3 regions of the Kitasatospora sp. NPDC085895 genome follow, and region 3 is predicted to be linked to each of the others. Evidence: riboswitches for the same ligand, from Rfam matches in the RefSeq annotation. Region 3 holds a riboswitch; each other region holds the start of a gene.

Region 1 (7,188 bases), on a different contig from region 3:
GCCAGCGGCGGGAGGTCGATCGCCGACGAGTATGTCCTTGTTGTCGAATGCTGGTCAATACTGTGTTTCGAATTGACTGTCGAAAGTTTCTATCAGGCGATGGCGGGCTTCCGGGCATGCTGACAACGGAGTCTGACGAGATGTCATGTCGTAGTTCTGGCCGAGTGCGGCCAGGAGCGGCATTATCGGTATCGAAAACTTTCGCCCGTGTGTGGGCATGCAGAAGGGCCGGGCGCCGCAGCGGTGCAGTGGGGCGTGCGGCGCCCGGCGGGCGGCCCGGCGGGTGGGGTCCGGGGCCGCCTATGGGGGGATGGTCAGCGGTGCGTGCCGGCCGGCAGGCCGAAGGCCAGCGCGGGCGAGGCGTTGGCGGCCAGGGTGTGGGCCTGGGCGGGCCACCACGCGCCGGCGGCCGGGTCGGCGGCGCCGTACTCGGGGTCGGTGCCGCCGGTGGTGCCGCGGGTGCAGCTGCCGTCGGACTCGCCCGGCACCTTGACCCAGAGGAAGGCGTCCAGCAGCGGCGTGCCGGTGTCGGCGGTCGGGCGGGTGCCGAGGCCGCGGCCCGGCGGGTTGCACCAGGTCTGCGGGTCCGGGTAGGTCGCGGTGGGCGTCCACGGGCCCTGCCCGTTGCGGCTGCTGTCGACCACGAAGTGCGGCAGCTTCGCGTCGGCGGGGACGTGCGCGGTGTACCAGGCGTCCGCGTCGGCCTGCGGCCAGTACTGGTTGGCGCAGTCGTCGGCGACCGCGCCCGGGGTGTGCGAGAGGTACCAGCTGCACTTGGCGACCTGGGTGCCGTAGCGGACCAGGTCGGCGTCGCGCTGGTAGTTGGAGACGTTGAGGAAGAAGCCCTGGGCGCGCTCGACGCCGCCGTCCACCAGCAGCTTCGCCATGGTGCCGGTGGACTGCCAGGCGCTGTGGCCGGCGTCCAGGTAGACGGCCGCGTGCGGCTGCTCGGCGAGGCGGTCGACGGCGCCGTTGATCTCGGCGAGCCGGTCGGCCTGCTGCTGGGCGGTGCCGCCGCAGTAGGCGGGGCTCAGGGCGAGGCCGTCCGGCTCCAGGACCACCACCGTGCGGCGGTCGCCGATGCCCCGGGCGAGGCCGTCGACCCAGGCCGCGTACTCGGCGGAGTCGGAGGCGCCGCCGGCGGAGTACTGCGAGCAGTCCCGGCCGGGCACGTTGTACGCCACCACCACCGGGGTCTGGTGCTGCCGCGCGGCCTTGGCCTGCAGCTGCGCCATCGCGGTGGTGGTCTCCTGCGGGGTCGCGGTGCCGTTGAACCACCGGGCCACCGGGTACGAGCCCATCTTCGCCATGGCGAGCGCGTTGTTCCGGTCGCCCGCCCTGAGGTCGGCGGCGGCCTGGTGCAGGGCCTTGCTGTCGAGGTCGACGTAGAAACTGGTGCCGGGGCCGGGTGCCCGGCCCGCGGCCCGGTCGCTGCCGGGGGCGGCGGACGCGGTGGATGCGGTGGCGGGCAGGCAGCAGACCGCGACGGCGGCGACGGCGGCGCTCGCGGCCGCGATTCGACGGCGGGGGCGGGACACGTGCGGCTCCTAGGGCTGGCGTACGGGCTGCGCAGGGCGAGGGTGCGGGCGACTCGTGGGAGCGCTCCCAAGCGCGAGGGAAGTTCTAGTCGCACCCGTCCGCCGCGTCAAGGCTCCGCGCAGGACGGTCGGTTGGGCGCCGGCCGGGATGCGGGCGGGGCTCCGGGCGCTCTCGGGGTGCCGCGGCCGGGTCGTTCACTCCGCTGAACCCGCTGCCGGGGCCTGCGGGCGGCGCGGAGGCGCGCTGCGATCAATGTTCCCCTGCGTCACGGGCGTTGGCGTGTTGTCGGCTCCGCGCCCAGGTATGGCCATGGATGGAACCATCGTTCATCGATGTGAACGCCGATGGTTGACTTCGGGGTCGCCCCCGACCGCCCGGCGCCGGCCGGATCCGGCGCCGGAACGGCAGGACGCCGGCGGTCCCGGGAGTGTCCCGGGGCCGCCGGCGTCGGTGCGCCTGCGGTGCCGCAGTTACTTGATCTTCAGGACCTGGCCCGGCTTGATGAGGTTCGGGTCCTGGCCGATGGTGCCCTCGTTGCCGTCGTAGACCTGCTTCCAGCCACCGAGCTTGTTCTTGTCGGAGATGTCGGAGAGCGTGTCGCCGGCCGCCACCGTGTACGTGTCGGGCTGCGCGGCGGGCGTGGTGGCCTGCGGGGCCGGGGTGGCCGTGGTGGCGGCCGGGTCGGCGGTGGTGCCCGGGCCGGTGGTGGCCGGCGCGGTGGTGCTCGGGGCCGGTGTGCCGGGGGTGGTGGCCGGCGCGGTGGTCGTGCCGGGGGTGACCGGCTGGCCCGTGATCGGGTCGATGACCGGGGGCGCGGCGTCCGGTGCGGCGGTGCCCGGGGCGGGCGTGCCGGGGGCCGTGGTGGTGCCCGGCACCGGGGCGGTCGTGGCGCCGGTCGGGTCGGGGGTGACCGGGAGGCCCGTGATCGGGTCGATGGTCGGAGGCGTGGTGGCGTTGCCCTGCGCGGTGGGCGAGGCCGGCGCGGTGGTGGCCCGGCCCGGCGCCGTGGACCGGCTCTGGGCGGTCGGGGCCGCCGGGCCGGTGTAGTAGTCGTAGATCTCCTGGCTGGTCGTCCAGTACCACTGACCGTCCACCAGGTACCAGTAGACGCCGCTGGCGTCCCGGCCCTGCATGCCGGTGAAGACCGGCGCCGAGGCGCCGCGGTCGGTCGGCGCGGTGGTGGCGGTCGGCGCCGTCGAGCCCTGGTCGCCCCGGGAGTCCTGGTCGACCGTCTCCGGCTTGCCCTCGCCGGTGAGGCCCGCGGACTTGCCGCAGGTGCCCCAGGCCTTCGCGCCGCGGTCCTCGAGGACGCGCTCGGCGACGGCGATCTGCTCCTCCTTGGTGGCCCGGTCGGGCGTGGAGGCGAACTTGTCGCCGCCGTAGGCGACCCAGGTGCGCAGGTCGAGCTGGAGGCCGCCGTACTCGCCGTTGCCGACGCTCTTGCCCCAGTTGCCCGCGCTGGCGCACTGGGCCACCGCGTCCCAGGTGGTGACCGGGGCGGCGTGGGCGCCCGTCGCGGTGAGCAGCGGGATCGCCAGACCCGCACCTGCCACACCTGCGGCCGCGACGGCGCGCTCGGTCTGGGTGGGGCGGCGGTGACGGCCCGAGCCGATGAAACCCATCGAGTTCCCTCTCCGCACGCCTGCGAGGTGAGCTGTCGGGTTCGGACCGGGAGGTGGCCCGGCCGCACTGAGGCGGCTTCACCCCTAGCCGTGTGGGGGCGGCGTCGAAACTGGGTCCCCCGTCCCTGCCCAGGGTCTGGTCGGTGACCCGGTCGACGCGGTGGGCAGGGTTCGGCGTGCCGCGCCTCGGGCGCCCGTGCTGTCGGGCTGAGGTGGACATTAGAGGGATCATCACTGCGATAACAAGCCAGCATCCCGAACATCACACAATCATCACGAGTGCTTCGGTGCCGCATGCGTGCATTTCGGCCGCACGCCGCCCCACGCGCCACCGCCCGCCCGGGCCGCGTCGCAGGTCGCGGGGGGCGGCAGCGGCCCTGACGTGTCCGCGGCGGCGCGGATCGGACGAATTCCGTGGAAATTCCCTGGGAAATTCCCGGTGGCATTTCCGTGCGGCAGGGCGGCGAAGTCGGCCGAAAATGCACGCATGCGGGGCTCGGCGGGTCCGCCGCCGGGCCCCGCCGGGGCGATCACGGCACGAACCGAGGGGCCGGAGCGGGCCGAAACGGAAGGTTCGGGTCCGCCGGGCGCCCGCGGCGGCCGTCCGTTCGTGTCGGAACGGGGATCGTGCGGCGGGTGTCCGTTCAGCCCTCCGCGGGCCAGCAGGCCCGCACGTCGGCGGCCTCCGCCGCGGTCAGCGGCCGGTGGCCGAACGCGACGTCGTCCTCGTCGAAGGACCACTCGGCGTACATCAGCAGCACCGACCGGCCGTCGCCCTCCCACAGCACCGCCCGGCGGCCCAGATCGCCCTGGGCGGACCACTCCACGTACCGCAGCGCACCGCGGCGGACGCTGCAGCGGTCCACGGAGGCGCCCTCCGGTGGGAACAGGCCCGCGACCGAACCGGCCGAGGACGGCGCCCAGCGCTCCCGCACCTCCGTCAGCCGCACCACCTCCTCGACCGCGACGCGCACCCGGGCACCGCCCGGACGGACGTCGGCCACCGCCAGCGGGGTGCAGCGGACCAGGGCGTGCTCGGGCAGCCCGTCCGGGTCGTCGGACACCCCGTTCAGCGCCGTCGCGGCCGGGGAGAACAGGCACCAGAACGGCCCCTCGACGAGCAGCGGGCCGTCCAGCCCGAGCATTCGCTCCTCGCCGGCCACCGGTATCCGGTCGGTCTGCGCGACGCCCCGCCCCCCGTACGGCGACTCGGCGCAGTCGGGATCGGGCCAGCGGGCGAGGGCGGTTCCGGCGGCCGCCGCCCACGCGGGCGCGGGCGAGGCGGACCAGGCGCGGCGCGGCGCACAGCCGCAACCGGCGCCCGCCACGGAGACGATGAGGGTCATGCCCGCATGGTGGCAAACCGGCCGGAGCCGGCGCCCCGTGGGGCGCCCCACCGCCCCGGCCGCGGGGCCGTACGAGCCGTCAGGCCGCCTCGGCGGCGGGCGCCGGCGCGGGAACGGGCCGCTCGGCGGCCGGCCGGCCGCGCAGACCGGCGAGGACGGCGAGCGCGGCGAGCAGCACCGGCACGGCGACCACCCGGAGCCCGGTGGCCATGCCCGCGGTGAACCCGGCCGAGCTGTGGGCCGCGCCGCCGGTACGGGAGGCGAGCACCGTGCCGACCACGGCCACGCCGAGCGCCGCACCCAGCTCCCGGGCCGCGGTGTTCAGCCCGGCACCCAGCCCGGCCTGCCCGGGCGGGAGTTCGGAGACCACGGCGTGGGTCAGGCCCGGGGCGGACAGCCCCATGCCGGCCGAGAGCAGCAGCAGCCACAGCGCGTACACCGGGTACGGGGTGCCCGGGCCCGCGGTGGAGACGCCCAGCAGCCCGGCGCCGATCAGCGCCAGCCCGCCGCCGGCCACCCACCGCACCCCGTGCCGGGCCTGCAGCCGCCCGGCGAACCGCGGCACCAGCGCCATGCCGACGGTCAGCGGCACGATGGCGAAACCGGTCCGGGCCGGCGAGTAGCCCTTGGCGTACTGCAGGAACTGCGAGTTGACGAAGAACAGCGCGAACAGGCCGAAGAACGAGGCCGCCGTGCCCAGCACCGCGGCCCGCAGCCGCCGCGAACGGAACACCCGCGGGTCGACCAGCGGCCGCCGCGCCACCAGGCCGTACCGGGTGAAGGCCGCCAACAGGGCGGCGCCGAGCGCGAATCCGACCAGCACGGGCACCGAGAGCCAGCCGTGCGAAGGGCCCTCGATGATGCCGTACAGCACGGCGGCGGTGCCGGCGACGAGCAGGGCCGAGCCGGTGGGGTCGAGGGCGGCGGCGTGCCGCGGCAGCTCGGGGACGGTGCGCAGCACCGCCGCCGCGAGCAGGACGGACAGCGGCACCATCGCCCAGAACAGCGCATGCCAGGGCAGGAACTGCGCGGTCAGGCCGCCGCCGACGTTGCCGGCCAGCCCGCCGAGCCCGACCGCGAGGGTCCACGAGGCGAGGGCCTGGACACGCCGCTCGGGGCCGGCCAGGTGGACGAGGACCGCCATGGTGGCGGGCATGACGAGGGCGGCACCGGCGCCGGAGACCGCGCGGCCCGCGATCAGCGCGGCCACCGAGCCGAGCGAGCCGCCCGCGGCGCTCAGGCAGGCGCCGGAGGCGAACAGCGCGAGGCCGACGAGCAGCGCCCGCCGCCGCCCCCACCGGTCGCCGCAGGCGCCGGCCGGGATCAGCAGCCCGGCGAAGACGATGACGTAGGCGTCGACCGTCCACAGCAGGGCGCCGGGGGAGGGGTGCAGGGCGGAGGCCGCGAGCTGGGGGATCATCAGGTTGATCGCGGCGACCATGCTCTGGGCGACGAGCACGCAGGCGCACATCGCGAAGAGGGTGGACCGGCGGAGGGCCGGTGGGGCGTTCTCGGACATGACGGACGGGCTCCTTCCGGAGCGGAGGCGTCTGGGTTCCCGTCCACGCTAGGCGGATGCTTGGATTGCTTCCAGTGCATGTTTCGCAAGAGAGGAATGCGTCCAGTGCAATCCGGAATGGACCTCAACCTGCTGGTGGCGCTGGACGTCCTGCTGGAGGAGTGCAGCGTCTCCGGGGCGGCGGCCCGGCTGCACCTCTCCGAGCCGGCGATGAGCCGCACCCTGGGCAGGATCCGCAAGGCCCTCGGCGACCCCGTGCTCGTCCGGGCCGGCCGCTCGATGGTGCCGACCCCGCACGCGCTGGCCCTCCACGCGGAGGTCCGGGCGGTCGTGGAGCGCGCCCGCGGACTGTTCAGCGCCGCCGGGCAGGTCGACCTGCGCACCCTCGACCGGACGTTCACCGTGCTCGCGCACGACGCCTTCGCCGCCGCGCACGCCGCCGCACTGTTCGCCCGCACCGCGGCGGAGGCGCCCGGCGTCCGCCTGCGGTTCCTCGGCGAGAGCCACGTGGACGCGCCCGCCCTGCGCGAGGGCGCCGCCGACCTGGAGGTCGGGGTGATCGACACCACCGCCCCCGAGGTGCGGGTGGAACAGCTCTACGAGGACCGGATGCTGGCCGTCGTCCGGCCCGGCCACCCGCTGCTCGACGGGCCGCCGACCCCGGAACGGTTCGCAGCCGGCCGGCACCTCGGCGTCTCCCGCCGCGGCCGCCTGCACGGACCGATCGACACCGCACTCGCCGAACTCGGCCTCTCCCGCACGGTGGTGGGCACCGTGGCGACCTACCCGGCGGCACTCTTCGTGCTCCGGAGCACCGACCTGGTCGGCCTCACCACCACGCGCAGCCGCGGCCTCGCCGAGGCGCTCGGACTGGTGACGGTCGACATCCCGCTCGGCCTGCCGGCCCTGCCGTTCGGCCTGGCCTGGCACCCGCGGCACGACGCCGACCCGGCGCACGCGTGGCTGCGGGGCTGCATCCGCGAGCGCCTGGCCGGCGAGGGGCTTTGACGGAGCCGGGATTCGGAGGTTGGCCACCGTGCGGACCAGGGGAGAGCCGGATCCGTCAGGAGCACCACTCCCGGACTGCGCAGTTCTCCCCCAGCCTTCGGCCGGGAGGTGCCCACACGCGCCCCTGGTGGTTGATGCCCCTGGTGGTCGACGG
Region 2 (7,188 bases), on a different contig from region 3:
CAGGGCTCAGCCTTCGAACTTGAACCGCGGGAACGCGCCCCGGCCGGCGTACTCGGCGGCGTCGTCGAGGATCTCCTCGATGCGCAGCAGCTGGTTGTACTTGGCGACGCGCTCGGAGCGGGCCGGGGCGCCGGTCTTGATCTGGCCGCAGTTGGTGGCGACGGCGAGGTCGGCGATGGTGACGTCCTCGGTCTCGCCGGAGCGGTGCGACATCATGCAGCGGTAGCCGTTGCGCTGGGCCAGCTCGACGGCGTCCAGGGTCTCGGTGAGCGAGCCGATCTGGTTGACCTTCACCAGCAGCGCGTTGGCGGTGCCGGTCTCGATGCCGCGGCGCAGGCGCTCCGGGTTGGTGACGAACAGGTCGTCGCCGACCAGCTGGACCTTGTCGCCCAGCTTGTCGGTCATGGCCTTCCAGCCGTCCCAGTCCGACTCGTCCAGCGGGTCCTCGATGGAGACCAGCGGGTACGCGGCGACCAGCTCGGCGTAGTAGTCGATGAGCTCGGCGGAGGAGATCGCCTTGCCCTCGAAGGTGTAGGCGCCGTCGTTGTGGAACTCGGAGGAGGCGACGTCCAGGGCGAGCGCGACGTCCTTGCCCGGGGTGTAGCCGGCCTTCTTGATGGCCTCGACGATCAGGTCGAGCGCCTCGCGGTTGGAGTCCAGGTTCGGCGCGAAGCCGCCCTCGTCGCCGAGGCCGGTGGACAGGCCGCGCTCCTTCAGCACGCCCTTGAGGGTGTGGTAGACCTCGACGCCCCAGCGGACGGCCTCGGAGAAGGACTCCGCGCCGATCGGGGCGATCATGAACTCCTGGATGTCGACGTTGGAGTCCGCGTGCGAGCCGCCGTTGAGGATGTTCATCATCGGGACGGGCAGCACGTGGGCGTTGGGGCCGCCCAGGTAGCGGAACAGCGGCAGGTCGCTGGCCTCGGAGGCGGCGTGCGCCACGGCGAGGGAGACGCCGAGGATCGCGTTGGCGCCGAGCGAGGACTTGTCGGGGGTGGCGTCCAGGTCGAGCATGGCCTGGTCGATCAGGCGCTGCTCGGTGGCGTCGTAGCCGACCAGCTCCGGGCCGATCTGCTCGATGACGGCGAGGACGGCCTTCTCCACGCCCTTGCCGAAGTAGCGGTTCTTGTCGCCGTCGCGAAGCTCCAGGGCCTCGAAGGCACCGGTGGAGGCACCGGACGGGACAGCGGCACGACCGGTGCTGCCGTCGTCGAGGCCGACCTCGACCTCGACCGTGGGGTTACCGCGGGAGTCGAGGATTTCGCGGGCTACGACGACATCAATGGACGGCACGAGGCATCTCCTAGCGGAAGCGGATGAGGGTCGTTACGACCAGAGCCTAACCGCACGGGCCCACCGGGCCGTGCCGCGCATGGCCCTGTCTCACCGTGTGGCCGGTCTACTCGCCGGTAGTTCACCTGAAGGACCACGAAACCGGCCGTCCGCCCGCGGGTGCCGCCCCGCGGGCGGACGGACCGTTCGTACCGTGCCGGACCGTCAGGCCAGGCGCAGCTGCTGGCCGGGCAGGATCAGGTCCGGATCGGCGCCGACGGCCTCGCGGTTGTTCGCGTACAGCTGCTCCCAGCCGCCGGACAGCCCGTGCGCGGCGGCGATGCCGGACAGCGTGTCGCCCTCCTGCACGGTGTACTGCTCGCGGCCGAGGGAGGGCACCGGAACGGCCTGCAGGGTGCGGGCGCCCTCGTCGGCGCCGCCGTCGGCCGGGTCGGCCGGGTCGGCCGGGTCGGCCGGCCCGGTGGGCGCCGGCGGCAGGTGGCGCTCGTAGACCTCCTGGTGTGCCGTCCAGTACCACTGGTCGTCCTTCTGGTACCAGTACACGCCGGAGTCGGCGTCGAAACCGCCCCGGCCGGGGAACTGCGGCGACGGCGACGACGGGGCCGCCGGGGCCTGCGCCCGTCCGGTGCCGCTGCGCGTCCCGCCGCTCCCGGCGGACGCGCGGGTCAGGCCGGCGCGTTTGGAACACACCGGCCACGCGCCGGGCCCCTGGGAGGCCAGCACCTTCTCGGCGACGGCGATCTGTTCGCTCTTGCTCGCCTGGTGGGCGAGCGGGGCGTACCGGGCGCCGCCGAACCCCTTCCAGGTCCGGGCGGTGAACTGCAGCCCGCCGTAGAAGCCGTTGCCGGTGTTGATCCTCCAGTTGCCGCCGCTCTCGCACTGGGCGACCTTGTCCCAGATCGAGACGGGGGCGGCATGGGCTCCGCCCGCGGTGAGCAGCGGCAGGGCGAGGCCGACACCCGTGACACCCGCGACGGCGACCGCCTTCTCGGCGGACGTCCTGCGGCGGTGGCGGCCAGGTCCGGTGAAGAGCATGGGTTGTCCCTCTCCGAACGCCTGCGAGGTGAGCTGTCGGGTTCGGACCGGGAGGCTGGCCCGGCCGCGGCCGCAGGAGGGGCCCTGCTGACGCGGCTTCACCCCTAGCCGTGGGGACGGCGACGAACGTGGTTCCCCCGCCCCTGTCCTGGGTCTCGGTCGTGAGGCCCGGGCACGGCGGACAGGATTCGGCGTTGCCGTGCCGGGGTCCGCGGCTGCGGACTGTTCGGGAGAGTAAGCAGATCGAACGACCGATCACAAGCTCATATCGCGGGTATCACGAAGCAATTACGGAGACCTGATTATCGCCCACGAACGATGCAGGTGTTTCCTGATTGACGAGTGTTCAGTTCCGACCGGATCCGACCGGTGCGACACACCGTCAGACCGGGTCGCGCCGCCCGGACGGCCCCACCGGGGTGAAGGCGACCGGCAGCTCGCGCAGGCCCCGCATGATGAGGCCGCCGCGCCAGCGCAGGTCCGCCGGGTCGGCGTCCAGGGCGAGGTCCGGCAGCCGGGTCAGCAGCGTCGCCAGGGCGGCCCGGCCCTCCAGGCGGGCCAGCGGGGCGCCGATGCAGTAGTGGATGCCGTGGCCGAAGCCCAGGTGCGGATTGTCGGCGCGGGCGAGGTCCAGGGTGTTCTCGTCGGAGAACCGGGCCGGGTCGCGGTCGGCCGCCGCCAGCACCACCAGCACCGGGTCGCCGACCGGGATCTCCACCCCGCCGATCGTCAGCGGCCGGGTCGCGAACCGCCAGGTGGCCAGCTCCACCGGCCCGTCGTAGCGCAGCAGCTCCTCGATCCCGGTCTCCAGCAGGCCGCTCTCGCCGCGTGCCACCGACTCCTGCAGCAGCGCCCGCTGCCCGGGGTTGCGCAGCAGGGCGTGCAGGCCGTTGCCGATCAGGTTGACGGTGGTCTCGAAGCCGGCGAACAGCAGGATGAAGGCCATCGCCGCGGCCTCGTTCTCGGTCAGGTGCTCGCCGTGGTCACTGGCCCGGATCAGGCCGGAGATCAGGTCGTCGCCGAGGTCGGCCCGCTTGCGGTGGATCAGCTCCGCCAGGTACGTGCGGATCCGCTTCACGGCCCGGCCGACGCCGCCGCGCTGCCCGCCGGGCTGGCCCGGCTTCGTGTGTCGCAGCATCATGCCGGCCCAGTCCCGGAAGTCGTCCTGGTCCTCCGGCGGCACGCCGAGCAGGTCGCAGATCGCGTAGATCGGCAGCGGGAAGGCGAACTCGTGGATCAGGTCGGCCGTGCCGCGCCCGGCGAAGGAGTCGATCAGCCGGTCGGTGAGCTGCTGCACCCGCGGCTCGAACTCCGCCACCCGGCGCGGCGTGAACGCCTTGGAGACCAGCCGGCGCAGCCGGGTGTGGTCCGGCGGGTCGATGTTCAGCAGGTGGGTCATCAGGTCGGCCTGCCGCTCGCCCGGGATGCCGACCCGGCCGGAGCGGTGCGCCTGCTCGCTGTGGTGCACCGGGTTCTTGGAGAGCCGGGCGTCCGCGAGGGCCTGCCGGGCGTCCGCGTACCGGGTCACCAGCCAGGCGTCCACCCCGCTGGGCAGCGTGGTGCGGTGCACCGGCGCGTGCTCGCGCAGCCAGGCGTACGCGGGGTAGGGGTCGGCGGCGAACTCCCAGGTGAAGAGTTCGGGTCGGTCGTCGGGTCGGGGGGTCTCCGGCATGCCCCGACCGTATCCGCTGCCGGGCGCCCCTCCCGACGGTGCCCGCCCGGCCCGCCCGGTCCGGCCGGCCCGCGCGGGCGCCGTCGGGAGGGGCTGCCCGAGGGCCCGTGCGGGACGGCCGGATCCGATCGGCCCGGACGGGCGTGAGCCTGGTCACCCGGGGGGTAATCCCTGTTGCGGAGGGTCGCGAGGTGCCTACGATCCTCCGATAACCGTGAGGGCGGACGTGCGGAGCCGCCCGCGGGGTGTCGTGCTCAGAGAGGAGCAGGCCGTGCGAGTAGCCGGGGCAGTGGTCGTCATCGCCGTACTGAGCGGGGGCGAGGGGGCCGACCTGGCCCGCCGCTTCGCCGCCGCGGGCGCCGCGGGCATGCTCGTCGCCGATCTGCGCCCGGGTGTCGCGGAGGACCTCGCCACCGAGCTCGACCGCCCCGGCTGCCCGGTCGTCGGCGTCAGCGGCGACGTCCACCAGCCCAGCGACGTCGCCGCCCTGGTCGACACCGCGAGCAAGCACCTCGGCCGGATCGACCTCTTCGCCGTCGCCGGCCCGCACGGCGAGCGGATCGTCTCCTTCGCCGACCTGGACGACAACCTCGCCCCGCTGGCCGAGCTGCTCGCCCTGGTCGGCGAGGCGATCAGCGAGGTCGTCCCGCCGCAGCGTCAGTCCGACAGCCCCTCGGCCGTCCGCACCGCCGTCCGGTAGCGCCGCGCGGCACCGCGCAGCGCCGCGTCGACGTCCACGCCGGCGTCGTAGGCGCGCTGCGCCACGGCCAGCAGCAGCTCGCCGGCGCTCTCCGCGGTCAGCTCCCGCGGCAGCTCGTACGGGGCGTCCGGCACGGCGGTGAAGCCGGCCCGGCGCACCCGGGACACCAGCTTGGCCGCGTACGCCAGCGCGGGCAGGCCCGACGGGACGCCGTCCAGCACCGACTCCCGCTGCTTCTCGGCGGCCTTCAGCTGCTCCCAGTTGGCCTCGACCTGGGCGGAGCCGGTGGCCTCCACGTCGCCGAAGACGTGCGGGTGGCGGTACATGAGCTTCTCGACGATGTCGCCGGCCACGTCGTCGACGGAGAACGGGTCCTCCGGGTGCTCCTCGGCGATCCGCGCGTGGAAGAAGACCTGCAGCAGGACGTCGCCGAGCTCCTCGCGCAGCGTCTCCCGGTCGCCCTCCTCGATCGCCTCGACGAGCTCGTACGCCTCCTCGACCAGGTACTTCACCAGCGACTCGTGGGTCTGCTCGGCGTCCCAGGGGCAGCCGCCGGGCGAGCGCAGCCGGTCCATCACCGAGGCGAGGTCGAGCAGCCGCGCGCCCGGCAGGTCGTAGGAGCCGGGCAGCAGCTCGATCTCGGGGACGCCGCCCGCCTCCTCCACCGCGAGCCGGGCCAGGGCGTCGGTGAGACCCGGGTCGCCGTCCGGGCTGCCCAGCCAGACCACCGGGGCGGCCTCGGCCAGCATCCGGGCGAGCGCCGGAGCGGACGTCCGCTCGACGGTCTCCACCTCGACGCCGGCCTGCCGCAGCGCGGGCAGCTGCGGGTGCTCCGGGTCGGCGGCCAGCACCCGGCCGGCCGACCGCAGGGCCTCCCAGGCGGGCCAGGACAGCAGGCCGGGGGCGACCCGGTGGGTGGTGGTCAGCAGGATCAGCTTCGGAGTCTCCACACCCCGAACCTACCGTCCCCCGGCGGCGTCCCGACGCGTCCCGCCGGGCGCCGCGGGCGGACCGGTCAGGCGGACGGCGCGCGCTGCGGCAGCCAGTCGGTGGTGCTGTCGACCAGGGCGATCTGCTGCGGGTCCCAGCGGCCGTAGCGGGGGTTGACCTCGACCCGGAGCTCCCGGCCGGCGTCGGCGAGGGCCTTGCGGACCACGGCGTCGCCCTGCTCGGTCCGGGCGTCCTGGCCGGCCGCCGAGGCGATCTTCTTGATGCCGATCTGCTGCCGGTAGAAGCCGGGGACGTCGGCGGGGGCGACGCCCTGGCGGAGCAGCAGCTGGCGCTGCAGGGCCGCGTCGCCGCCGAGCAGCTGGGCGTCGGCCTGCCGGGCCTGCGCGATCTCGCCCTCGGAGACGGTGAGGCCGCGGTCGGCGAGGGCGCGGGCGATCACCCGGTCGAGGACGAGTTCGGCGACCGTCCGCCGGACCAGGCCGGCCTGCTCGGTGCCGCCGCCGCCCGGGGAGGCCGCGGCCGCCGCGTCCCGCAGTTCGGTGACCTTGGCCTGCACGGCCGCGATCGGGATCCGCTCGTCGCCGACCACCGCCGCCGAGCCCTGGTGGGCCGGCGAGCCTCCGCACGCGGTCAGCACGGCGGCCGCGAGCAGGATCCCGGCGGCCGTCCGGGCCGGGCGGGGGACGGAGCGGGTGCGGATCACGTGGGGCCTCCCGTGCGGTGGGTGGGGCTGTGTGGGTCCGTGCGCGGGGCGCGACGGGCGCCCGGTGGTTCTCCTGACTGGAGTGAACAATAGGCAGCCGTCCGCGTGTTGCCCAGACCCCCGCCGCGGGGACGGAGGGCGGGCCGTCCGGGCTCAGCCGCCCGAGGCGTACGGGTTGCCGGGCACCGGGGTCGGCGGCGGCGTGGCCGGGCCGAACAGCCGCGGGTCGGGCCGTCCGGCGCCCGGCGGCCCGGCGGGCAAGGAGGGGGCGGGCGGCGCGGGGGCCGCCCGCGGGGTCGCGCCGGGCAGCGGGGTGGCGGTGCGCAGGGCGCCGATCCGGTCGAGCAGCGCCCGCAGCCGGCGGACGTCGGCGTGGTGCGGGCCGCGGCGGCGCTCGGTGTCCAGCAGGAGTTCGAGCAGGGTGTGCCAGGCCCCGTCGTGGTCCCCGGCGGCGGTGAGCAGCCGGCCGGTGCGCTCGCGGACCTCCAGCGCTCGGTCGGAGTCGGGCTGCAGGGCCGCGGTGAGCGCCCGGTACTCGGCGAGCGCCTCGCCGGCGCGGCCGAGGCGTTCCAGGCAGTCGGCGGCGCGCTGCCGGTGGTCGAGCGCCGCCGGGTCGTAGGGGCCGCGCTCGGCGGCGGTGGCGGCGGCGAGCACCCGGTACTCGGCGAGCGCCTCCTCGGCCCGCCCCTCCTCCAGCAGGGTGCGGGCGCGGATGGTCCGGACGGTGTGCAGCAGCGGGGCGCCGTCGCCCTGGGCGGCGGCGATCCGGGGCAGCAGTCCGGCGGCGAGGTCGACGACCTCGGTGTGGCGCCGGGCGGCGACCAGGTCGGAGAG
Region 3 (7,188 bases):
CCGCTTCATCGGCTCCGAGGAGGTCGGCCACTCCTTCGTCCGCAACGGCCAGGAGGTACGCACCTCCGAGATCGTGTTCGACGGCGAGTCCGTCCAGGTGATCTCCGGACTCAAGGACCTGGTCGTGATGAACACGACCAACTCCGAGTTCTGGGGCTACATCAAGGACAAGTACACCACCCTCCAGGAGGCCTACGACCGCATCCTGGCGACCCAGGTGACGGCCCGTTGGAAGTACGGCTACACCGGCCGCGACGACGAGCCGCAGCCGAACTGGAACCGCTCCTACAACCACGTGAAGCGCCACATGCTGGAGGCCTTCGCCGAGACGTACTCCTACTCGCTGCAGCAGACCCTGCACGCGATGGGCACCCGGGTGCTGAACAACCGCGCCGAGGTGGACGAGGTCCGCCTGGAGCTCCCCAACAAGCACCACTTCCTCGTCGACCTGGAGCCCTTCGGCCTCAAGAACGAGAACGAGGTGTACTACGCCGCCGACCGGATGTACGGCCTGATCGAGGGCACCGTCCACCGCGAGGGCGTCGTCCCGGTCATACCCGTCGCCTGACCGGACCGGCACCCGCCCGCCACGGGCCGGACGGCGCCGCCGCGGGGCCCCTGTGCTTCCCCGCGCCGGCCTCCGCACCCCGTCCGGCCCGCCCCACCCGCCGCCCGCCCGCGGCACACCCCCAGCCCTCGCCCCAAGGAGTTCACGCCATGGCAGTCCAGCCCCCACCCGCCGACCAGCGGATCGTGATCGAGAACGTCGCCGTCGCGACGGTGGACGCAGACGACACCGAGTACGCCCGCGGCCACGTGGTGATCCTCGGCAACCGGATCGAGTCGGTCGGCGACGGCCCCGCCCCGCAGTGGCTGGACAACGTGGTGCGCCGGATCAACGGCGAGGGTCATCTGGTCACCCCGGGCCTGGTCAACACCCACCACCACTTCTACCAGTGGATCACCCGCGGCCTCGCCCAGGACGACATCCTCTTCGACTGGCTGGTCGCGCTCTACCCGACCTGGGCCCGGATCGACGAGAAGCTGGTGCACGCCGCCACCCAGGGCTCGGCCGCCGCGCTGCTCAAGTCCGGCTGCACCACCGCCTCCGACCACCACTACGTCTTCCCGCAGGGCGGCGGCGACGTCCTCGGCGCCTCGATCGAGGGCGTGCAGGAGCTCGGCCTGCGCTTCACCGCGCTGCGCGGCTCGATGGACCGCAGCAAGAAGGACGGCGGCCTGCCGCCGGACCACGCGGTGGAACGGACCGAGGACATCCTGATCGCCTCCGAGGCCGCCGTCGACACGTGGCACGACGCCTCCTTCGGCTCGATGCTGCACGTGGCCCTCGCGCCCTGCTCGCCCTTCTCGGTCTCCACCGAACTCCTCAGGGAGTCGGCCGTGCTGGCCCGCCGCAAGGGCGTCCGGCTGCACACCCACGGCTCGGAGACGGCCGAGGAGGAGCAGTTCTGCAAGGAGCTGTTCGGCATGGGCCCGACCGACTACTTCGAGTCCACCGGCTGGCTCGGCGAGGACGTGTGGATGGCGCACTGCGTCCACATGAACGACTCCGACATCGCCAAGTTCGCCGAGACCGGCACCGGTGTCGCCCACTGCCCCTCGTCCAACGCCCGTCTGGCGGCCGGCATCGCCCGCGTCCCGGACATGCTGAAGGCCGGCGTGCCGGTGGGCCTCGGCGTCGACGGCACCGCCTCCAACGAGTCCGGCGAGCTCGGCACCGAGCTGCGCAACGCGCTGCTGATCAACCGCCTGCACGGCCGCCCCGACGCGCTGACGGCACGCCAGTCGCTGCGTCTGGGCACCATGGGCGGCGCCCGGGTGCTCGGCCGGCAGAACGAGATCGGCTCCATCGAGGCCGGCAAGCTCGCCGACCTGGCCCTGTGGAAGGTCGACGGCATCATGCACTCCTCGATCGCCGACCCGGTGGCCGCGCTCACCATGGGCGCCCTGCCGCCGCTGGCGGTGCTGTTCGTCAACGGCAACGCCGTCGTCGAGAAGGGCGTGCTGACCACCGTCGACGAGGACCGGATCGCGCTGGCCTGCGCCCGCGCCGCGAAGGAGCTCGCCTCCCGCGCCTGACCCCCCGCACTCCGGGCCGTACCAGGGACGGTACGCCACCCGGACTCCGTGGCCCCCGGCCGGCCCACAGCGGGCCGGCGGCCGTACGGAGCGCGGCCCCCGGACCCACGGCGAGGGTCCGGGGGCTGCGGCGCGCCCGGATGTGACGGACCCGACATCGACGGTCCGGTGCCTTGCCCTCCGGGAGGACCCTGCTGACCTGCTCGGACGCCCGCTCCATGCGGGCCCCGTCCCGGGACCGCCGAGTCCCGTCCGCCCGGTGACGGCAACGCGAGATGCGACACGGACGGGAGCGGGGGAACCAGGTAAGTCGCCCTGGCCCCGCGCGCATGCTCGCGTACGGCCAGGGCTCGGGGTGAAGCCGCCCACCGGGCGGCCGGGCCACCTGACGGCCCGAATCCGACAGCTCACCTCGCAGGCGTCGTCGAGGAACAACTCCATGCCTGTTTCCGCCATCGCCCTCAAGGTGGGCGAGGTCGCCGGGCTCGGCCTGCTGGCCGTCCCCTTCCTGGGCAGCGCCGAGGCCGCCAGCATGCCCGAGGTGACCCAGGACCGGCTCGCGCCGGTCGCCATGGCCGCGAACACCGCGGCAGCCGCCTCCCTCTCCGTCCACTCCTCCGCCTGCTTCACCGCCCGGAGGATCGGCGTCGCCGTCCGCGACGCCGCCGGCAACAAGCTGGACTTCCCCGGCAGCGGCCGCAACGTGCGGATCTGCCCCGACGGGGTCACCGTCACCACCGCCGCCCGCGCCCTGCCGGCCGGCGTCTACACCGCCTTCGGCACCTGGCAGGACGCCGACCGGCGCTGGCACGACCTCCCGGTGCAGACGCTCGACGTCCGCGCCTCGGGCACCGCCGCGCCGGCCCCGAGCCCGACCGCGGCCGCCCCGAGTCCCTCCCCCACGGCGAGCGCCACCCCGGCGCCGAGCACGCCGACCGCGGCCCCGACCACGGCGGCACCCAGCTTCACCGCCTCCCCGTCGGCGAGCTCCTCCCCCACCTCGACGGCCGGTGCGCCGACCTGATCGGACGACTTCGACGGCGTCAACGTGCCGCTCGGCAGCTGGACGGGCTGCTCCAACGGCCCGTCCATCACCGCCAGCCACTGCTCCGGGCTGCCGGCCGCGGTGGACAGCAAGTGGTGGGCCTACCCGGACGGCTGGAAGGACACCAGCAAGAACGGCACCTACTCGCCGTCGAGGACGATGTCCATCGCCAACGGCCAGATGAACCTCCACCTCAACCGGGACTCCTCCGGCACCTGGGTCTCCGCGCCGGCGCCCAAGCTCCCCTCCCCCACCGGCGACGGCGTCCAGTACGGGCGCTTCGAGGTGACCTGGAAGGCGACCTCGGCCTCCGGCTACAAGATGGCGTGGCTGCTCTGGCCGGACGACGGCATCTGGCCGCAGCACGGCGAGATCGACTTCCCCGAGGGCGACCTCAACGGTTCGATCGGCGCCTTCATGCACCGCGCCGACGCCACCTCGGGCAGCGACCAGGACGCCTACTCCAGCGGCGTCCCGACCGCCGGCGCGTGGCACACCTCGGCGGTCGACTGGCAGAAGGACGGCGTGACCTTCTACCTGGACGGCAAGGTGATCGGGCGCTCCACCGCGCGCATCCCCGCCAACTCGATGCACTGGGTGCTGCAGTCCGAGACGGCCCTCGGCGGCACCGTGCCCGCCGTGGGCTCCTCGGCGGACATCGCCGTCGACTCGGTCAAGTTCTGGAAGGCGGGCTGACCTTCCGCGTCCGCCCGGCCGGCGCCCCCCCGGGGGGCGCCGGTCAGGCGGTGCGGCCGAGGGTGGCCAGGTAGGCCCGCCAGCCGCCGTGGCCGGTGATCTCGCGGTGCACCCCGCGCTCGAGCTCACCGCGGCGCAGCACCATGGACAGGCACGGCGTGCCGTCCGAGAGGGCGATCACGCCGAGCTCCAACTCCGGGGGCTCGCCCGGCAGGACGGCGTCCCGCAGGTGCTCCAGCGGGAGGTCGTAGAGCTCGCCCTCGATCGCCGCGCTGCCGCCCGGGTCGGGCAGCAGGCCGGGGCAGACGTCGCGGACGGAGAAGAAGCGGTGGCCGGGTGCGGTGCGGACCGGGCCGACCAGGTACTCGGCGACCAGCGGGTGGAACGGGCCGCCGGTCATCGCCTGGCCGTTGAAGAAGATGAGCGCCATGGGGAAGTGCCTCCGAACGCGGGTGTTCCGTACGGCTCCCGGCGTCTGGGCAGCGGGAGCCGTACGGAACGGTGAATTGCGGCGGACGAGTTCGACGTCCTGGCGGGCGTCGGGCCGCTCGCCCGGCGGATAGGTTGGGGTCAGTCGAGCAGGGGCAGCGCGGGCAGGGTGAGGAAGTCGACGAACTCCTCGGCCAGGGCGACCTGCTCGAAGAGCCGGGCGGCCTCCGTCCAGCGCCCGGCGGCGTAGGCGGCGTCCCCGAGCTCGGTGCGCAGTTCGGCGAGTTCCTCGGCCACGAGCCGGCGGACGAGCTCCGCGGTGGCCTTCTCGCCGGTGTCGGCGAGGACGACGCCGTTGTTGATCCACTGCCAGATCTGCGAGCGGGAGATCTCGGCGGTGGCGGCGTCCTCCATCATGTTGAAGATGCCGACCGCGCCGAGGCCGCGCAGCCAGGCCTCGATGTAGCGGACGCCGACCTGGACGGCGTTGTGCAGGCCCGCGCGGGTGCAGCTGCCGCCGGCACCGGCGATGTCGAGCAGCTGCTCGGCGGTGACGGGCTCGGGCGAGCCCGGCGAGGACTTCTGGTTCGGCCGGTCGCCGAGCACGGCGTCGAAGCAGGACCGGGCGACCGGGACGAGGTCCGGGTGGGCGACCCAGGAGCCGTCGAAGCCGCCGGCGGCCTCGCGGTCCTTGTCGGCCTTGACCTTCTCCAGGGCGGCCGCGTTGACCTCCGGGTCCTTGCGGGAGGGGATGAACGCGGCCATGCCGCCGATCGCGTGGGCGCCGCGGCGGTGGCAGGTCTGCACCAGCAGGCGGGTGTAGGCGGCCATGAAGGGCGAGGCCATGGTGACGGTGTTGCGGTCCGGCAGGATGTAGTGGTCGCCGGCGTCGCGGAAGTTCTTCACGATCGAGAAGAGGTAGTCCCAGCGGCCGGCGTTGAGCCCGGCGGCGTGGTCGCGCAGCTCGAAGAGGATCTCCTCCATCTCGAAGGCCGCGGTGATGGTCTCGATCAGGACGGTGGCGCGGATCGTGCCGTGCGGGATGCCGAGCTCGGCCTGCGCGTGGGTGAAGACGTCGTTCCACAGCCGGGCCTCGAGGTGGCTCTCGGTCTTCGGCAGGTAGAAGTAGGGCCCGGAGTTGGGGTCCTCGGCGCCGCGGGCGATCAGCCGGGCGGCGTTGTGGAAGAAGTACAGGCCGAAGTCGAAGAGGCCGCCGGAGACCGGGGCGCCGTCCACCAGCAGGTGGGTCTCGTCGAGGTGCCAGCCGCGCGGGCGGACCACCACGGTGGCGAGTTCGGCGGCGGGCCTCAGGGTGTACGCCTTGCCGGCCGGCGAGGTGAAGTCGATCCGTCCCTCGAAGGCGTCGATCAGGTTGACCTGGCCGGAGACCACGTTCTCCCAGGTGGGCGAGGTGGCGTCCTCGAAGTCGGCGAGCCAGACCCGGGCACCGGAGTTGAGGGCGTTGATCACCATCTTGCGGTCGGTCGGGCCGGTGATCTCGACCCGGCGGTCCTGGAGGGCGCGCGGGGCCTCGGCGACCTGCCAGTCCCCGGCGCGGACGTCGGCCGTCCCGGGCAGGAAGTCGAGGGTGCCGGCCGCGGCGATCTCGGCGCGGCGGGTCTTCCGTCGGGCGAGGAGCTCCTGGCGGCGGCCTTCGAAGGCACGGTGGAGCCCGACGACGAAGGAGACGGCCTCCGGCGTGAGCACCTCCTCGGCGCGGGCGACGCGCGGACCGGCGACCGTGACGACCGGGGCGGCGGACGACGCGCCGGCGGATCCCTGATCTGCAGCCATGGGCAGGACACTCCTTGGACGGTTGAGCCAGCACTGGGGGTTCCGATGGGAACTCCCGAGATCCGGACCCCCCTACGGGCGGGTTCCGTTCTGTACAGTGGAGCCTAGTTTCCGCGATACAGAATTTCAACGGTTTGTTGATGTGATCGGCGGGACTCTACTCCTCCCCCGAGAGCGAAGGGAACACCGGTGGTCAGCACCCCCGCCGCAGACCGGACAGGCACCGACCGCACCGGCGGCGTGCAGTCCGTCGAGCGCGCCTTCCTCCTCCTCGAGGCACTGGCCGAGGCCGGTGGCACGGCCGCGCTCAGTGAGCTGTCCGCCAGCTCCGGCCTGCCGATGCCGACGATCCACCGACTCATCCGTACCCTCGTCCAGCAGGGATATGTCCGGCAGGACACCGCCCGTCGGTACACGCTCGGCCCGCGGCTGATCCGGCTCGGCGAGACGGCCGGCCGCCTGCTGGGCAGTTGGGCCCGCCCGTACCTCGCGGAGCTGATGGAGGCCACCGGGGAGACGGCGAACCTCGCCGTCCTGGAGGGCGGCGAGGTGGTGTACGTGGGCCAGGTGCAGTCCCGGCGCTCGATGCGGATGTTCACCGAGGTCGGCCGCCGGGTGCAGCCGCACTGCACCGGCGTCGGCAAGGCACTGCTGGCCCAACTCCCGCAGGAGGAGGCCCGTGCGGTCCTCGGCAGCCGGCCGCTGCAGGCGCACACCCCGTTCACCCACACCGACCCGGCCGAGCTGCTGGAGCACCTCGCGGCGGCCCGGGAGGCCGGGTACGTGGTCGACGACCAGGAGCAGGAGATCGGCGTCCGGTGCATCGCGGTCGCCGTGCCCGGCGCGCCCACGCCCACCGCGCTCTCGGTGTCCGGCCCGGAGGCCCGGATCAGGGCGCTGGAGGCGCAGGACGGCGAGGCCGCCCTGGTGCCGGTGATGCGCCAGATCGCCGAACGGCTCGGCCGGGTGCTGGCGCCCTGACGGGACGCCAGCAGCCTTGGCCGGACGGGGGTTCAGTGCAGGCTGAGCTCCCCGACCTGCTCGATCACCACCTGGTGCACGGTGAGTTCCGGCTCCGTGCCCACCAGCCGGAAGATCCTCGGCGCGGCCGGCCGCTCCGGCGC

The links. Region 3 has a riboswitch for cyclic di-AMP ahead of AB0442_RS04360 (hypothetical protein). Riboswitches for the same ligand answer to the same signal wherever they lie in the genome.
Region 1: it holds a riboswitch for cyclic di-AMP, as region 3 does, so the genes downstream of both, AB0442_RS07345 (transglycosylase family protein) here and AB0442_RS04360 (hypothetical protein) in region 3, are expected to answer to the same signal.
Region 2: it holds a riboswitch for cyclic di-AMP, as region 3 does, so the genes downstream of both, AB0442_RS25370 (transglycosylase family protein) here and AB0442_RS04360 (hypothetical protein) in region 3, are expected to answer to the same signal.

Annotation. Positions count from the first base shown of each region.
Region 1 covers NZ_JBFBJY010000008.1:44,065-51,252, reverse strand. Annotated here, with positions in the region: gene AB0442_RS07350 (glycoside hydrolase family 6 protein) at 315-1,538, opposite strand; gene AB0442_RS07345 (transglycosylase family protein) at 2,010-3,161, opposite strand; cyclic di-AMP (ydaO/yuaA leader) riboswitch at 3,163-3,313, opposite strand; gene AB0442_RS07340 (hypothetical protein) at 3,806-4,507, opposite strand; gene AB0442_RS07335 (MFS transporter) at 4,587-6,026, opposite strand; gene AB0442_RS07330 (LysR family transcriptional regulator) at 6,123-7,034, shown strand.
Region 2 covers NZ_JBFBJY010000045.1:25,105-32,292, forward strand. Annotated here, with positions in the region: gene eno (phosphopyruvate hydratase) at 7-1,293, opposite strand; gene AB0442_RS25370 (transglycosylase family protein) at 1,498-2,328, opposite strand; cyclic di-AMP (ydaO/yuaA leader) riboswitch at 2,333-2,498, opposite strand; gene AB0442_RS25375 (cytochrome P450) at 2,711-4,000, opposite strand; gene AB0442_RS25380 (SDR family NAD(P)-dependent oxidoreductase) at 4,272-4,700, shown strand; gene AB0442_RS25385 (MazG family protein) at 4,658-5,650, opposite strand; gene AB0442_RS25390 (SurA N-terminal domain-containing protein) at 5,716-6,354, opposite strand; gene AB0442_RS25395 (protein kinase) at 6,508-7,188, opposite strand, start outside.
Region 3 covers NZ_JBFBJY010000004.1:186,072-193,259, reverse strand. Annotated here, with positions in the region: gene pucL (factor-independent urate hydroxylase) at 1-568, shown strand, start outside; gene AB0442_RS04365 (8-oxoguanine deaminase) at 718-2,100, shown strand; cyclic di-AMP (ydaO/yuaA leader) riboswitch at 2,360-2,536, shown strand; gene AB0442_RS04360 (hypothetical protein) at 2,540-3,124, shown strand; gene AB0442_RS04355 (glycoside hydrolase family 16 protein) at 3,149-3,841, shown strand; gene AB0442_RS04350 (gamma-glutamylcyclotransferase) at 3,885-4,271, opposite strand; gene aceB (malate synthase A) at 4,412-6,064, opposite strand; gene AB0442_RS04340 (IclR family transcriptional regulator) at 6,254-7,045, shown strand; gene AB0442_RS04335 (antibiotic biosynthesis monooxygenase) at 7,078-7,188, opposite strand, start outside.